3 regions of the Micromonospora sp. WMMD1155 genome follow, and region 1 is predicted to be linked to each of the others. Evidence: riboswitches for the same ligand, from Rfam matches in the RefSeq annotation. Region 1 holds a riboswitch; each other region holds the start of a gene.
What was found. Region 1 has a riboswitch for cobalamin ahead of cobN (cobaltochelatase subunit CobN). Riboswitches for the same ligand answer to the same signal wherever they lie in the genome.
Positions count from the first base shown of each region.

Region 1 (5,741 bases):
TCGATCTGGTGGGCGACACCCCCGCCATGGTCCTGTCCGACCTCGGCGAGATCCTGGCGCAGAACCGCATGTCGATCCTGCTCAGTGGCGACCACACCGGGCTGACCGGCGACCGGCGCTACGTCGCCTACCGCTACTTCACCGACCCGGCCGTCCGCGACCTCCACGGCCCCGAGGAATGGCAACGGCACGCCCGCCAGCAGGTCGCCGACCTGCGAGCGGTGGCCGGCCGACGGGCCGGGGACCCGGTTGTGACCGGCCTGATCGAGCGGTTGCGGGCTGCGAGCGACGACTTCCGGCGGCTGTGGGCCGAGCACGAGGTGGCGGTGCGCCGGGTCGACCGCAAGACGTTCCTGCACCCGCGCGTGGGCCGCATCACGATGGACTGCGAAACCCTGGTCACCCCCGACCTCGGCCAGCAGCTGCTGGTGCTGACGCCGTCGGACGCCGAGGCCCGGGAGAGGCTTGAGCTGCTGCGCGTGCTGGGGGTCGAGGAGTTCCCGGCCGGCGTGCCTCGCTGACAGTGCCGCGATCGACGGTCGAAGACGCCCCCTAGCGCAGTGAGCGGGCGATCTCGAGCGCCTCGGCCTTGCCGAGGGACCCTTCGAGCCGGTAGCTCACGTCGGCGTCCTGCCAGATCAGCGTCGAGGCGGCCAGTCGGGCGGTCTCCTCGCGGACCTCGCCCGCGCGGTCCACGTACGAGAGCACGTGTGGCCCGTCGACCCAGACGGCGAAGTCACCGTCGACCTGCGTCCACTCCGCCCCCGGCGGGTTGACCTCCTTGTGGAAGGCCAGGTTGAGGCGACCGTCGAACGCGTCGATGCGCAGCGCGCCCCCGTCGTAGAGCAGCGTCGCCACCCGGCAGACGCCCGCCGGGTCGGGGTCGGCGACCAGCACCTGCTCGGGCGTACCCAACGACGCCGGTAGGCGGATCGGGAACCGCACCGCCCGCTGCGCCTCGTCCAGGGCGGCGGTCCGCTGCCCGGGCAACGGCGACGGGGTGCCGCCGGGCAGCGTCGGGGCGGGTGAGGTGGCGATGCCGACCCCGGCGAAGCGCAGCAGCCCGGCGACGGCGTCCGCGACGGCGGCCCGGGTCGGCGGCACCAGCGCGACCAGGAGGGCGACCGACGCCGCCGCGGCGAGCGGGCGCCACCGCCACCGGGGCCGGTCGAGCCGTACGCGGACACCGGCGGTCACGTCGGGCGGCTCGGGTGTGTCCAGCCAGGTGGACAGTTCACGCAATTCCCGTTCGAGGTCACCCATGTCGGACCTCCTCCCGGTCGAGAAGGCCGCGAAGCTTCGCCAACGCCCGGGATGTACGCGACTTCACCGTCCCCCGGGGCCAACCCAGTGCCGCCACCGTCTCCTCCTCGCTGAGATCGAGGAAGAACCGGCACACGATCACCTCACGGTCGCGTACCGGCAGTCGCCGCAGGGCCCGTACCAGTGCCTCCCGGCGCTCCCCGGCGAGGACCGCGCCGACCGCCCCGTCCTCGGCGATCGCGGACGTCGGGTCCGCCGCCGCCCGCAGGACGAGCCCGTCGCGTCGGCCCCGGGACCGGTGCAGGTTGCGGGTCTCGTTGGCGACGATCGCGAGCAGCCACGACCGGAAGGACGACTCGCCCCGGTAACGGGACAGCTTGCGGTACGCCTTCACGAACGCCTCCTGCGTGACGTCCTCGGAGTCCGAACCCGCACCGAGCAGCACCGCCGTCCGGTACGCGGACGCGGTGTGCCGGGCGACCAGGAGGTCGTACGCCTCCAGGTCACCGGCCCGGGCGCGGGTGACGAGAGTGTCGTCGTCCAGGGGAGCCTCCGTTCGGATCACCCTCATGACACCGCTCACGCGTCGCGGGTTCCACAGGGCGCGGGTCAGGTTGCTCCCATCGGACGTGCAGCGTATTGCCAGGATCCGGTGCTGCACTGGAGGAGGTGTCGAGGAGAGGGGCTGGACATGGGCTGGTTCAACCGCCGGGCACGGGGTGCCGGGACGACTCCGACGAAGCTGGACCGGGAGGCGACCCGCGAGGACCTCGCGGCGCTGGAGGCGTTCGTCGTCGACAAGCGGGGCGTGGAGTTCTACCTGGAGCCGGAGACCACCGCGACGGACACCACGGTGGTGGCGATCGCGCACGACGGTGAGTGGATCCGCCGTCGCACCGGTACGCCTCGCGCGGCGGGGGCGATCGCCCGCAAGCACGCGGTGCCGCTGTACGAGGCGGCGCGCACCGGCTACCCGGAACGGATGCGGGTGTGGAACCGCGCCCACCCGGAGCGCCACGCCCGCTGAGACCCGCCGGCTCAGGCGTCCCCGACGGCTGAGCGGGCCTGCTCGGCGGTCATCGGCTCGGCGTGGCTGGAGACGTACCAGTGGTAGCCGTCGTCGAGTAGTCGGCGGACCAGGCCCAGGTCGGGGCCGTCCTCGGGTCGGCGCAGGTGTGCCGGTGGCGGGTAGAAGCAGTCGCCCAACAGCATGACGCCCGAGTCGGGCACGAGAACGACTGTCGAGTCCGGCGCGTGCCCACCTCCGACGTGCCGCAGGTGCACCCCCACCGGCAACTCCTCGACGTCGGTGAAGGTCCGGGTGGGTGGCAGGACGGTGAAGTCCTCCCAGGAGGCCACCGCCCGTGCCCGCGCCCGGAAGCTCGGGCCGAGGCGAGGGTCGGCGCGTACCTGCTCGTCCAGGTAGTGGTGGCTCCACGGCCGGGCGGCCTCGGCGCGCAGCAGCGGCACGGCCGCCTCGTGCCCGACGATCTCCACGTCGGGCCACGCGCAGGCGCCCCAGACGTGATCCCAGTGGTGGTGGGTGTAGACGAGCCAGCGTGGCCGCGGTAGCCCGGCCGCGGCGAGCGCGGCCTGGATCTCGCGGGCGTGCGCGGGGCTCTGCCCAGCGTCGATCATCACACTGCCGCGTTCGTCGGCCACGAAGGCGACGCTCGCCTGGACCTCATCCGGGTCGGGGTCGCCCGGACAGAGCCAGACCCGGCCGGCCAGGTGGTGGAACCTCGGGGCGACGATGGTGATCGACCTCCGGGATTGATCGCGGACGCTGGTGTGGCGTCCGCCGATCCTAGGCGAGCGGGTCGGCCAGCGCCGTCCCGCCGGACGATCGGCGCGGGCCAGGGCAGGTGCGGCCGTCCTTTGCTCTGCATATCCATATGCACCGGTGACGCTCCGTGCCCGGTGCCTACAGGTATGCAGAGCAAAGGACGCGAAGCATTAATCCGGGGCACTGAAACGCGCGTGGCCGCGGCCCCGGTGATCGCCGAATGTCGATCTGCGCAGCCCGCCGGGCGGGTCTGGACCGGCGTTGACCCGCGGCGGAGGGGTGTGGCAGCATTCGCGGCCTGACGGCAGTGAAGGAAGTCGGTGCGATTCCGACGCGGTCCCGCCACTGTCACCGGGGAGTGATCCCCCCTCGTGAGTCACGGCCGTGTGTCTGCGGTTGGAAGGCCGGGGGAGAGCGTCGATCCGGAAGCCAGGATACTTCGGCCGTCGGGACGTACCCCAGGGCGTGGACACCCGAGGAGGACCCGATGACGCACGGCGTCTCATTCATCGACGACTGTCGTCGTAACCCGCGCTTCGCCGCGCCCGCGACCGGTCACGCCCCGCTGAGCTGAGCCCTCGCCGCCGGCCGGGCCCGTCGCTCGCGCCCGCGAGCCGACCGCCCCGCCGGCGTACCGGCTGACGCCGCACCCACCCGCATCGTCGCGGTCACCCTCATGGTGGCCGGGGCGTCACTCACCGGAGCCTGCCGTGCGCATCCTGTTGCTCTCCACCGCCGACACCGACCTGCTGGCCGCCCGGGCCAGCGGCGCCGACTACCGGCTGGCCAACCCCGCCCGGGTCGCCGCCGATGAGGTGCCCGCCCTGCTCGACGGCGTGAACCTCGTCGTCGTACGCCTGCTCGGCGGTCGACAGGCGTGGCCGGACGGTATCGCGGCGGTGCTCGAAACCGGGGTGCCGACCGTCGTGCTCGGCGGTGAGGCGCTGCCCGACGCGGAGCTGATGGCCGTCTCCACAGTGCCGTCCGGAGTGGTCACGCAGGCGCTGGCGTACCTGGTCGAGGGCGGCCCGGGCAACCTGGGGCAGCTGGCCCGGTTCCTCTCCGACACGGTGCTGCTCACCGGTGAGGGGTTCGCCGCGCCCGCACCCACCCCGACGTACGGCGTCCACCGTGAGTACCCCACGAATCCGGAGCAGCCCACCGTCGGGATCGTCTTCTACCGGGCGCACGCCCTCGCCGGTAACACCGGATTCGTCGACGTGCTCGCGGACGCGGTCCGCGCGGCCGGCGGCAACCCGCTGCCGATCTTCTGCGGCTCGCTGCGCGGGCTTACCACCGGGGCCGGCCCGCTCGGGCTCTTCGCCCGCTGCGACGCCCTGCTGGTCACCGTCCTCGCGGCGGGCGGCGCCGTCGCCGCGGACGCGTCCGGGGGCGGCGACGAGGACGCCTGGGACGTCGGCGCCCTGGCCGCCCTGGAGGTGCCGATCATCCAGGCACTCTGCCTGACCAGCACCCGGAAGCAGTGGGCCGACAGCGACGCCGGGCTGTCCCCGTTGGACGCCGCGATGCAGGTGGCCATCCCCGAGTTCGACGGCCGAATCATCACCGTGCCGTTCTCGTTCAAGCAGATCGACTCGGACGGCCTCTCGGTCTACGCCGCCGATCCCGAGCGAGCCGCCCGGGTCGCCGGGATCGCGGTGCGCCACGCCCGGCTGCGGTACCTTCCCAACCCGGACAAGCGGGTCGCCGTGGTGCTCAGCTCGTACCCCACGAAGCACTCCCGGGTCGGCAACGCGGTCGGGCTGGACACCCCGGTCTCGGCGGTCCGGCTGCTCGCCGCGCTGGCCGAGGACGGCTACGACCTGGGCGACGCGCCGCCGCCCACCGACGGGGACGCGTTGATCCACGCGCTGATCGCCGCCGGTGGGCACGACGTGGAGTGGCTCACCCCGGAGCAGTTGGCCGCCGCCGAGGCCCGGATACCGGGGGACACGTACCGGCGGTGGTTCGACCAGGTCCCGACCGAGCTGCGCGAGCGGATGCGGGAACACTGGGGTGAGCCGCCCGGCGAGCTGTACACCGACGGCGGGGACATCGTGCTCGCCGGTCTGCGCTTCGGCAACGTGGTGCTGCTGATCCAGCCGCCACGCGGGTTCGGGGAGAACCCGATCGCCATCTACCACGACCCGGACCTGCCGCCGAGCCACCACTACCTGGCCGCGTACCGCTGGCTGGCCGCGCCCGTCGCCGACGGCGGCTTCGACGCGGACGCCGTGGTGCACCTGGGCAAGCACGGCACCCTCGAATGGCTGCCCGGCAAGGGTCTCGGTCTGGCCGCCGACTGCGCGCCCGACGCGGTCCTCGGCGACCTGCCGCTGGTCTACCCGTTCATCGTCAACGACCCCGGCGAGGGCACCCAGGCCAAGCGGCGGGCACACGCCGTGGTCATCGACCACCTGGTGCCGCCGATGGCCCGCGCCGAGACGTACGGCGATCTGGCCAAACTGGAACAACTGCTCGACGAGTACGCGACGGTGCAGGCCCTCGACCCGGCCAAGGTGCCCACCGTGCGGGCCCAGATCTGGGACCTGGTGCGTGCCGCCGAACTGCACCACGACCTGCACGCCGAGGCGATGCCCGACGCGGACGACTTCGACGACTTCGTGCTGCACCTCGACGGGTACCTGTGCGAGGTCAAGGACGTGCAGATCCGCGACGGCCTGCACATCCT
Region 1 is NZ_CP120742.1:6,147,210-6,152,950, forward strand. It holds gene O7617_RS28020 (helix-turn-helix transcriptional regulator) at 1-521, shown strand, start outside; gene O7617_RS28025 (hypothetical protein) at 553-1,263, opposite strand; gene O7617_RS28030 (RNA polymerase sigma factor) at 1,256-1,828, opposite strand; gene O7617_RS28035 (hypothetical protein) at 1,955-2,290, shown strand; gene O7617_RS28040 (MBL fold metallo-hydrolase) at 2,302-3,024, opposite strand; cobalamin riboswitch at 3,360-3,489, shown strand; gene cobN (cobaltochelatase subunit CobN) at 3,760-5,741, shown strand, end outside.

Region 2 (5,741 bases), 970 kb from region 1:
GCCACAAGAAGTGTCGACCAACCCTCGATCAAGAAAAGTCGATCCTGTACCTGGCGGCCCGTCGACTTGAGAAGGCCCGGCACCGGCCTGAGCGGGGAAGGTTCAACCGGAGTTCGATCGACCCGACGACCAGGTGCCCGCACGTTGACCGGCGTCCGCTGGCCGTGACGCGATCACGGGATCTGCCGCAGGGCGTTGGACACGTGCAGGGGGCAACTTGCGCTGGCGGAGTGGACGCGGCTTGGTCATGCCTGGTAGGCAGGCGGACGTGCGGATCGTCTCACTGCTGCCGGCGGCCACCGACATCGTAGCCATGCTCGGCCTGACCGGGCATCTGGTCGGGCGCACGCACGAGTGTGACTGGCCGCCGGGTGACCTGGCCGGCGTTCCGATGGTGACGGCGACGTCTCTGCCCGAGGCGCTGACGAGCCGGGAGATCTCGGCGGCGATCGCTGGCGACGCGCACCGAGGATCGTCGTTGTACCAGCTCGACGTCACGATGCTCGAGGACCTGAAGCCGGATCTGATCCTGACCCAGGACCTGTGCGATGTGTGTGCGGTCTCCTACGCGCGGGTCAACGACGCGGTTCGGCTGATCGACCTGGATACCAGGGTGGTGTCGCTGGAGGCGAGGACGATCGGCGGGATACTGGACACCGTCGACGCCGTGGCCGCCCTGACCGACACCGCGGGCAGGGCGGCGGAGATCCGGGCGGACGCCGAACGTCGTCTCGCCGCGCTGCCCGGCCCGGGGACCGGCGCGCCGACGGTGCTGTTCGTCGAGTGGCTCGACCCGTTGATGCCGGGCGGGCACTGGGTGCCCGAGCAGATCGCCGCCGCGGGCGGGCGGTCGCTGCTGCTCGGTCCGGGGGCGCACAGCACCCCACACCCGTGGTCGGTGGTCGCCGACCTGGCCCCGGACGTGGTGGTGTTCGGGCCGTGTGGGTTCACCCCCGAACGGACCGTCGACGAGCTGTCCGTGGCAGCCGGGCAACCCGGCTGGGCGGACCTGCCTGCGGTTCGTCGGGGCCAGGTGTGGGTGGTCGACGGACCCGCCTACTTCAACCGCCCAGGCCCGAGGGTCGTCGACGGCGCGGAGATCCTCGCCGCCATCCTCGACGGCCGCCCGGATTCCCGCGCTCTGCAGATACCCGTTAGCGCAGGTTGACGCTGCCGAGCGGCCGACGCGGGCATCGGATGCGCGTTGCCGCAACGCACGGTGGGGCGACGGCACGCCGCCCCACCGTGCGCTCAGGTGAGCGTGCTGCGGACCTCGCCGGCGCCGCTGACCAGACGGGTCAGGGCCTGCTCGACCTCCGGGTAGCCGCGGGTCTTCAGGCCGCAGTCGGGGTTGACCCAGAGTCGGTCAGCGGGCACCGCCGCGACGGCGCGGCGTAGCGCGTCGGTGACCTCCGCCTGCTCTGGTACGCGGGGTGAGTGGATGTCGTACACCCCGGGGCCGACACCCCGTTCATAGCCGGTCGTGCGCAGATCGTCGAGGATCTCCATCTTCGACCGGGACGCCTCGATGCTGGTGACGTCCGCGTCGAGAGCGTCGATCGCGGGCAGGACCTCGCCGAACTCGGAGTAGCACAGGTGGGTGTGGATCTGGGTGGCGTCGGCGACTCCGCTGGTGGCGAGCCGGAACGCCCCGACCGCCCAGTCCAGGTACGCGCGCTGCTCGGCCCGACGCAGCGGCAGTGTCTCCCGCAGGGCGGGTTCGTCGACCTGGATGATGCGGATGCCAGCGGCTTCCAGGTCGCGGGCCTCGTCGCGCAGCGCGAGAGCGACCTGGTTGGCGGTGTCGGCGAGGGGTTGGTCGGTGCGGACGAACGACCAGGCCAGGATCGTCACGGGTCCGGTGAGCATGCCCTTGACCGGTCGGTTCGTCAGCGACTGCGCGTAGGTGGACCAAACGACGGTCATCGGCCCGGTCCGGGTGACGTCGCCGTAGATGATCGGAGGGCGTACGCACCGGGAGCCGTACGACTGCACCCACCCGTTGACCGTGGCGGCGAACCCGTCGAGCTGCTCACCGAAGTACTGCACCATGTCGTTGCGTTCCGGCTCGCCGTGCACCAGCACGTCCAGCCCGAGTCGTTCCTGCACGGCGATGACGTGGGCGACCTCGGCGCGCATCCGCTCGGCGTAGCCGCTGTCGTCGAGCCGACCGGCCCGGTGCGCCGCGCGGGCCTGCCGCAGCTCCGTGGTCTGCGGGAAGGATCCGATGGTGGTGGTGGGCAGGGGTGGGAGGTTCAGCCGGGCCTGCTGGGTGGCGGCCCGCTGCGCGTACGGCCCGCGCCGTAGGTGCTCGGGACGCAGCGCGTCCAGTCGGGCTCGGACTGCGTCGTTGCGCCAGGCCGCCGGGGTCACGGGCAGGGCAGGGGGAAGGGCGCCGACACCGTCGCGCAGGGCGCGTCCGAGAGCGACGACCTCGTCGACCTTCTGCCTGGCGAACGCGAGCCGGACACGCAGGTCCGGGTCCAGGTCAGGTTCGGCGGCGAGGTCCACCGGCACGTGCAGCAACGAACAGGACGTCGACACCGCGACATGGTCGGCCAGGGCGGTCAGTACGGCACCGGTCGCGGTGGCGGTGCGAAGGTCGGTACGCCAGATGTTGCGCCCGTCCACCAGCCCGGCGACGATCGTCTTCCCGCGTAGCGGGCCGGCGGCGGCGAGGCGGTTCAGGTTGCCCGGCCCGGCGACCAGATCGATGCCGACCGCCTCGACCGGGGTGCCCAGCAGTGCCGGCAACGCGTCGCCGAGGTCACCGAAGTACGACGCGACGAACAACCGCGGCCGGTGCTTCACAACGCCGAGCCGGCGGTACGCGGCGCGCAGCGCGGCGATCTCCTGCGGGGTGCGGTCGGCGGCGTACGCGGGCTCGTCGAGCTGCACCCATTCGACCCCGGCACCGGCCAAGACGCCGAGGATGTCCTCGTAGACAGCGATCAGGTCGTCGAGCCGGTCGAAGGGCCGGAACCCTTCCGGCGCGTCGTCGGTGGCCTTGGACAGCAGGAGGTAGGTCGCCGGTCCGACCAGCACCGGCCTGGTGGTGACGCCGAGCGCCTTCGCCTCGCCGTACTCCCGCACCGCCTTGTCCGTCCGAGCGGTGAACGCTGTGCCTGGGCCGACCTCCGGCACCAGGTAGTGGTAGTTGGTGTCGAACCACTTCGTCAGCTCCAGCGCCGGCTCCCGCTCCGTGCCACGCGCCATGGCGAAGTAGGTGTCCAGGTCGCCGAGACCGAGGCGGCGGAACCGGTCCGGGACCGCGTCGACCAGAACGGTGGTGTCGAGCACCTGGTCATAGAACGAGAACGTGTTCGACGGGATCGCGTCCAGGCCGGCGTCGCGCAGCGTGCGCCACACATCGGCGCGGAGGCTGGCGGCAGTCTCTTGAAGGGTGGTCGCGTCGATCCGGCCCGCCCAGTAGGACTCGACGGCGTGCTTGAGTTCGCGGTGCGGACCGATGCGGGGATAGCCGAGCACGGTGCTCAGCCCGAACGGTGTGGTCACGGAACAGGTGTCCTTCCCTCGAGGTCGACCACCGACCACACTGGAGGGACACGGCAGGGCGCGGACGACGGCCGGGCCTCGCCCTGACCCTCCCGAGAGGCCGACGGCGGCGCACGCGGACGCGTACGCGGTGCGGGCAGGTCTTCGGACTCGTGGGCGTGACCGGGGCGACCCGATCTCCTACTGGCCGTCGCTTCCCAGACGCTCACGCGTCCAGTGCGTGTGACGGCGGTCGTTCCCACTCACCGCTGCGGGGCAGTCCCGGTTTCCCACCGGGTTCCCTCTTACGACGCCACACCGAGGCGGTGCGGCGAACCAGCACTGCCGACCATCGTACGGCCGGAAGCTGATCCCCGGTGCCGCTGTCGCAGGCGGATTCTCCCTGTCGCCCAGAGTTGGACGGGCCGGGAGTCCGGTCGTGCCCGGACTCCCGGCCAAGGCCGACTACGGCGGGGAGATGGACGGAGCCTGCCCGGAGCCGAAGCGCCATCCTTCGACGGTGCCCTGGGCGGGGTTGTAGCTGCTCGCGCCGAGGGTGCTGTAGGACCAGGTACCGCCGGGTACGGCGTGCCAGTACGACCAGTACGCGGTGGCGGGCGGCGTGTTGACGCACGGCTCGGCGGCGGCTGTGGGATAGCCGTTGATCCGGCAGACGAAGGCAAGACCCCACCGTTGGGTACCCGTCACGGCGAAGCCGGCTCCCTGCAACGCGGCCAGGCCGGTCGGCGGATCACCGAGCCGGCAACCGGTCTGGACACCGAGGCCGAACGCAGTGAGGTCGACCACCACCGTGACGCCCGCACCCGGGGCGCACGCCGCCGCGTGCGCGGCACGTGGCACCGGGTCGACGGCGACCAGGCCGACGCTGACGACGGCCGCCGCGAGCAGCAGTGCCATTCGGCGGCGGCATCGACCTTGTTGAGGGTGGGCGGCGACGCCGTGGCGGCGGCCGGTACGGCTGTCAGTGACAGCGTGAGCACGGCCAGCGCAGCGGCTACGACTGCGGGCGCGGTGCCGGAGGGGGCGGTTGACCATGAAGCGACGCCTTTCCGGGCTCCGATGGTCCGAGACGACCCGACTCCGGTTCGGGCGGCTCCGACCCGTGGGCCACGACGGGTGGGGAGGCTGGTCACGCGGACTGGCGGGTAATCGGGCTCGCGGCGTCACTACGTTTGTCGCCGCCTACCGTTGCGGGCCAGCGCCGGACTTCGACCGGACTTCCCCCGTCAGCACACAGGTATGAAGTTGTGACGGACAGTGTTCCCACGGGTGGGGCTCGCCGTCAAGGCCCTGATCCGACGGGTGCTAACGACGCAGACCTTCCGATCCGGGCAGTCGCGTCCCCACTCTCGGCTCTTGTTGCAAGATAGTGGCAACAGCCATAATGAGGCAGCATTGAGAGGACGTACTCCATGGCCGTGTACAACCTGCCCGACCTGCCCTACGACTACGGCGCACTCGAGCCCGCCATGTCCGGCGAGATCCTGGAGCTGCACCACGACAAGCACCACGCCGCATACGTCAAGGGCGCCAACGACGGGCTCGACCGGCTCGCCGAGGCCCGCGACAAGGGCGACTACGCAACCCTGGTCGGCCTGGAGAAGACGTACGCGTTCAACCTGTCCGGGCACGTCCTGCACTCGATCTTCTGGAACAACCTGTCCCCGGACGGCGGTGACCGCCCCGACGGTGAGCTGGCGGCGGCGATCGACGAGCACTTCGGCTCCTTCGACGGGTTCGCCGGTCAACTGTCCGCGGCGACCAAGGGTGTGCAGGGTTCCGGCTGGGGCGTGCTGGCGTGGGAGCCGCTGAGCCAGCGGCTGATCGTGGAGCAGGTCTACGACCACCACGGCAACGTCGGGCAGGGGTCCACCCCGATCCTGGTGTTCGACGCCTGGGAGCACGCCTACTACCTGCAGTACCGCAACGTGCGCCCGGACTACGTGGACCGGCTGTGGAACCTGGTCAACTGGACCGACGTCATCTCCCGTTTCGACGCCGCCCGCGCCGCCACCCCGAAGATCTGATCCCGGCGTGAGCGGGTACACCCCCGAGGCGGCCGAGATCGTCCAACGCGCCGCCGGGGTCATCGCCGCCAAGCATCGCGGTGACCTCCCCGGTGCGGAGGCGTTGATGTCGGCGTTCAGTTCCGAGCAGGCCCGTACCCTCGGTTTCTACCTGTTGGCCGATCTCGCTCTGGGTTTGGTGAAGGCGCAGAGCGGCCA
Region 2 is NZ_CP120742.1:5,180,169-5,185,909, forward strand. It holds gene O7617_RS23795 (ABC transporter substrate-binding protein) at 269-1,168, shown strand; gene metE (5-methyltetrahydropteroyltriglutamate--homocysteine S-methyltransferase) at 1,252-3,516, opposite strand; cobalamin riboswitch at 3,634-3,851, opposite strand; gene O7617_RS23805 (hypothetical protein) at 3,961-4,413, opposite strand; cobalamin riboswitch at 4,639-4,787, opposite strand; gene O7617_RS23810 (superoxide dismutase) at 4,929-5,543, shown strand; gene O7617_RS23815 (superoxide dismutase) at 5,551-5,741, shown strand, end outside.
Region 2: linked by a shared signal. The riboswitch ahead of metE (5-methyltetrahydropteroyltriglutamate--homocysteine S-methyltransferase) and the one ahead of cobN (cobaltochelatase subunit CobN) in region 1 are both predicted to bind cobalamin.

Region 3 (5,741 bases), 680 kb from region 1:
GGATGTGGCCGTCCCACCCGCGATCACGTACGGCTCCGGAGATGACACGGTAGTCGGGTCCGCCGCCGCCCAGTAGTGGCCGTCGGGAAAGCGGTAGAGCGCGATCGATTCGGGGCGCATCCGGGTGGAGTAGCCGGGCTGGTCGGGCAGGACGTAGCCGCTGCCCGAGCCGGTGTCACTGATGACGCACGGGTCGGTGAAGTGCTCGTGCAGGTGGTCGACGAACTCGGTGACCCGGTTGGTGAGATCTCCCGAGACCGCGACGTAGTCGAGCACCGACACGTGTTGGACCATCTCGCACAGCCCGACGCCCCCGGCGTGTGGGCAGACCGGTACGTCGAACTTCGCGGCGAGGAGCAGCACGGCGACGATCTCGTTGATGCTGGCCAGCCGGCCGGTGTCCAACTGGCAGAAGTCGATGGCCCCGGCCTGGAAGAGCTGCTTGAACATCACCCGGTTGTGGCAGTGCTCGCCGGTGGCGACGCCGATCGGGGCGACGGCCCGGCGGACGGCCGCGTGGCCGAGGATGTCGTCCGGGCTGGTCGGCTCCTCGATCCAGAGCGGCTTGAACCGGGCGAGGGCGGTGACCCACTCGATGGCCTGACCGACGTCCCACACCTGGTTGGCGTCGATCATCAGGTTGCGGTCCGGGCCGAGGATCTCCCGGGCGATCGCGCACCGGCGGATGTCGTCGTCGAGGTTGGCGCCCACCTTGAGCTTGACGTAGCCGTAGCCGCTGTCGACCGCTTCCTGACACAGCCGGCGCAGCTTGTCGTCGCCGTAGCCGAGCCACCCGGCCGAGGTGGTGTAGGCGGGGTAGCCGGTCCGGACCAACTGGGCGAGGCGGTCGGTCTTGGTGCTCTCCTTGGCCCGCAGGATGGCCAGTGCCTCGTCCCGGGTCAGCGCGTCGGACAGGTAGCGCAGGTCCGCGATGTCGACGAGTTGTTCGGGGGACATGTCCACCAGGAGCCGCCACAGCGGCTTGCCGGCGAGCCGGGCGACCAGGTCCCACGAGGCGTTCAGCACGGCCGCGAGCGACAGGTGGACGACGCCCTTCTCGGGACCGAGCCACCGCATCTGCGAGTCGGACGTGAGGAGGCGGTAGACCGCCCCCATGTCGGCCGCCATCGTCGCCACGTCCAGGCCGACGAGGAGCTGTGCCTGGTGGACCGCCGCGGCGGCGACGATGTCGTTGCCCCGACCGATGGTGAAGGTCAGGCCGTGGCCCGCGAGCGGCGCGCCCACGCTGTCGGTGCCGTCGGTGTGCAGGACGACGTAGGCCGCCGAGTAGTCGCCGTCCTTGTTCATGGCGTCTGACCCGTCAGCGGTCAGGGAGGTGGGGAAGCGGACGTCCTCGACGGTGACGGCAGTGATCTGCGGCATGCGCTCCTCGCCCGACTAGGCAAAAGATCAGATGATCATTCGGAGTATACGGAGGCTGGATCAGGCGCGTCAACGACGGCGATCACCCGGTCGGTACAGACATCCAATGTTTCTCGTCGATGGTGACCGGCGGGTAATCGGCCGTTCGCGGGTGCCGCGTTCGGATCCCGGACGACCGCCAAGATGGCGCCGAGGCCCTCGCAGCGGGCCGAGCGTCCGCGTTCGACCCCTACTTTCGAGGATTTCGGCGCAGCTCAAGGGCTTACGTTGTTCGAACTGAACCGTCGGCCGGTGATGCGTGTCGGGTCGCGAACGGCCGCCCGTCAACCGGATCGAGGGCAAGAATCGGCGGTCGAGCGGTGTTCTTGAAGATTGGATGTTCGCCTCGGTTGAGCGTATCGACGGTGGATTATGAGCAAGGTTCCTTACATCTGGATCCTGCATACATCGCATCTTTGTGAATCGCGGTCGTCGTACTGCGGGGGTCGTCGGCATTCGGGCCCGTCTGGGGCCGGGCGGCCGGGCCGCGCTCGGGTGACGGTCGTCACCGCCTCCGTCGCCGACACGCCGACACCGACATGTGGGGTGTGACAACCGCTGGGTCCCTATATATGGTGTCGAGCGCAGCTGGTTCGGCCGCTCATCCGGAGCGGTCGAGGCAAGAGGGAACCCGGTGGAAATCCGGGACTGTCCCGCAGCGGTGAGTGGGAACGACAGCCGTCATCAGCACTGGGCCACACGGTCTGGGAAGCGACGGCCGGTAGGAGACCGGCGAGCCCGGTCGTGCCCACGAGTCCGAAGACCTGCCAGCGCGCCGCGTACCCGGACCCGGGTGTGCGGCGGTCCGAGGCCGCGTGGGACGGCTGACGCCACCTGACCCACGCCGCCGGTGTGGCGTCCGTCGGTGTCTGTCTCCGCGCGTTCGGGCCCCCAGGTCTCGAACTCCGAGGAGCGAGTGGTGACAGTCACCGAGGTAGTCCCGGCCAGTGCCGACGCGGCCCAGCGGCGGACGCCGATGCAGGTCCGCAAGCGCGACGGCGGCACCGAACCCGTGGACGTGAACAAGATCGTCCGAGCGGTCGAGCGGTGGGCCGACGACCTGACCGACGTCGACCCGATGCGGGTGGCCACCCGTACCATCAGCGGCCTCTACGACGGCGCGACCACCGCGGAACTGGACCGGCTCTCCATCCAGACGGCGGCCGAGATGATCGGTGAGGAGCCGCAGTACTCACGCCTCGCGGCGCGGCTGCTCGCCGGGTACGTCGACAAGGAGGTGCGTCGACAGGGCATCACCTCGTTCAGCGCGGCGATCCGGGTCGGGCACGCCGAGGGTCTGATCGGTGACGACACCGCCGCGTTCGTCGCCGCGCACGCCGCGGTGCTCGACGAGGCCGTCGACCCGGACGGCGACCGGCGGTTCGAGTACTTCGGGCTGCGCACGGTGTACGACAGGTACCTGCTGCGCCACCCCACCAGCCGACTCGTGCTGGAGACCCCGCAGTACTGGCTGCTGCGGGTGGCCTGTGGCCTGTCCCGTACGCCGGACGAGGCGGTCGGCTTCTACCGGCTGATGTCCAGCCTGGCCTACCTGCCCAGCTCGCCGACCCTGTTCAACTCCGGCACCCGGCACACCCAGATGTCCTCCTGCTACCTGGTCGACTCACCGCTGGACGAGTTGGACTCGATCTACTCGCGCTACGCCCAGGTCGCCAACCTGTCCAAGTTCGCCGGTGGCATCGGCATCGCGTACTCCCGGGTCCGGTCCCGGGGCGCCCTGATCCGGGGCACCAACGGGCAGTCCAACGGGATCGTGCCGTGGCTGCGCACGCTGGACGCGAGCGTCGCGGCGGTCAACCAGGGCGGCCGGCGCAAGGGCGCGGCGTGCGTCTACCTGGAGCCGTGGCACCCGGACGTCGAGGAGTTCCTGCACCTGCGGGACAACACCGGCGAGGACGCCCGCCGCACCCACAACCTGAACCTGGCCAACTGGGTGCCCGACGAGTTCATGCGCCGGGTCGAGGCCGACGAGATGTGGTCGCTGTTCGACCCGCACGAGGTGCCCGAACTGCCCGACCTGTGGGGGGAGCGGTTCGACGCCGCGTACCGCGAGGCCGAGGCGCAGGGCCGCTACGTCCGGCAGGTCCCGGCGCGGGAGTTGTACGGGAAGATGATGCGGACCCTGGCCCAGACCGGCAACGGGTGGATGACCTTCAAGGACGCGTCGAACCGGCTGTGCAACCAGACCGCCGAACCGGGCAACGTCGTGCACCTGTCCAACCTCTGCACCGAGATCGTCGAGGTGTCCAGCGACGCCGAGACCGCCGTGTGCAACCTCGGCTCGGTGAACCTCGCCGCCCACCTCGCCGACGGTGGCATCGACTGGGAGCGGCTGCGCGCCACGGTCCGTACCGCGGTGACCTTCCTCGACCGGGTCATCGACATCAACTACTACCCGACCGCGCAGGCGGCGGCGAGCAACCCCCGCTGGCGGCCCGTCGGGCTCGGGCTGATGGGCCTGCAGGACGTCTTCTTCGCGCTGCGGCTGCCGTTCGACTCGCCGGCCGCGCGGGAGCTGTCCACCCGGGTCAGCGAGGAGTTGTACCTGACCGCGCTGGAGACCTCCGCCGACCTGGCCCGCCGGGTCGGTGCGCACCCGGCGTACCCGCAGACCCGGGCCGCGCGGGGCGACCTGCAACCGGACCTGTGGGGCGTCGAGGGTACGCAGACCGCCCGGTGGGACGCGCTGCGGGAGCAGGTCGCGGCGCACGGGCTGCGTAACTCGCTGCTCGTGGCCGTCGCCCCGACCGCGACCATCGCCTCGATCGCCGGGTGCTACGAGTGCATCGAGCCGCAGGTGTCCAACCTGTTCAAGCGCGAGACGCTGTCCGGGGAGTTCCTCCAGGTCAACACCGCTCTGGTCCGCGAGCTGAAGGCCCGTGGTCTGTGGACCGACCGGATCCGGTCGGCGATCAAGCGGGCCGAGGGGTCGGTGCAGGACATCGCCGAGCTGCCGGTCGGCGTCCGGGAGTTGTTCCGCACCGCGTGGGAGCTGCCGCAGCGGGCGCTGATCGACCTCGCCGCCGCCCGTGCCCCGTTCATCGACCAGTCGCAGTCGCTGAACCTGTTCCTGGCCGCGCCGACCATCGGCAAGCTCTCCTCGATGTACCTGTACGCCTGGAAGGCCGGGCTGAAGACCACCTACTACCTGCGCTCGCGCCCCGCGACGCGGATCCAGCAGGCCACCGTCAGCACCGTCGCGCCCGTGGCCGTCGCGCCCGTCGCGCTCGACGCGGAGGCGCTGGCCTGCTCGCTGGAGAACCCCGAGTCGTGCGAGGCCTGCCAGTGACCGTCGCCGACGCCACCGCCACCACCGCCGAGACGAGGACCACGCACATGCTGCTCGACCCCGGGATGGACCTCACCCTCCGCCCGATGCGCTACCCGCACTTCTTCGACCGGTTCCGCGACGCCATCCGCAACACCTGGACGGTCGAGGAGGTCGATCTGCACGCCGACCTCACCGACCTGGACAAGCTGTCGCCGGCCGAGCGGCACCTGGTCAGCCGCCTGGTGGCGTTCTTCGCCACCGGGGACACGATCGTCGCGAACAACCTGGTGCTCAACCTGTACCAGCACGTCAACAGCCCCGAGGGTCGCCTCTACCTGTCCCGGCAACTGTTCGAGGAGGCCGTGCACGTCCAGTTCTATCTCAACCTGCTCGACACGTACGTGCCCGACGAGACCGAGCGGTTCGAGGCCTTCGCCGCGATCGAGAACATCCCCTCGATCCGCCGCAAGGCCGAGTTCTGCTTCCGCTGGATCGACTCCCTGGGCGACCTGCGGGAGCTGCGCTCGCGCGAGGACCGGCGGGCGTTCCTGCTCAACCTGATCTGCTTCGCCGCCTGCATCGAGGGGCTGTTCTTCTACGGCGCGTTCGCGTACGTCTACTTCCTGCGCTCCCGTGGCCTGCTGCACGGGCTCGCCTCCGGCACCAACTGGGTGTTCCGCGACGAGTCCATGCACATGGCGTTCGCGTTCGACGTCGTGGACACCGTCCGCGCCGAGGAGCCGGACCTGTTCGACGACGACCTCGCCGACCAGGTGCGGCAGATGCTCACCGAGGCCGTCGAGTGCGAGGTGCAGTTCGCCGAGGACCTGTTGGGCCAGGGCGTGCCCGGCCTGACCCTGGCCGACATGCGGGAGTACCTCCAGCACGTCGCCGACCGTCGCCTCGCCCAGCTCGGCATCGCCCCGCACTACGGGTCGGGCAACCCGTTCGCCTTCATGGAGTTGCAGGACGTGCAGGAGCTGTCCAACTTCTTCGAGCGGCGGGTGTCCGCGTACCAGGTCGGGGT
Region 3 is NZ_CP120742.1:6,829,907-6,835,647, reverse strand. It holds gene O7617_RS31330 (enolase C-terminal domain-like protein) at 1-1,383, opposite strand, end outside; cobalamin riboswitch at 1,995-2,209, shown strand; gene O7617_RS31325 (ribonucleoside-diphosphate reductase subunit alpha) at 2,399-4,732, shown strand; gene O7617_RS31320 (ribonucleotide-diphosphate reductase subunit beta) at 4,780-5,741, shown strand, end outside.
Region 3: linked by a shared signal. The riboswitch ahead of O7617_RS31325 (ribonucleoside-diphosphate reductase subunit alpha) and the one ahead of cobN (cobaltochelatase subunit CobN) in region 1 are both predicted to bind cobalamin.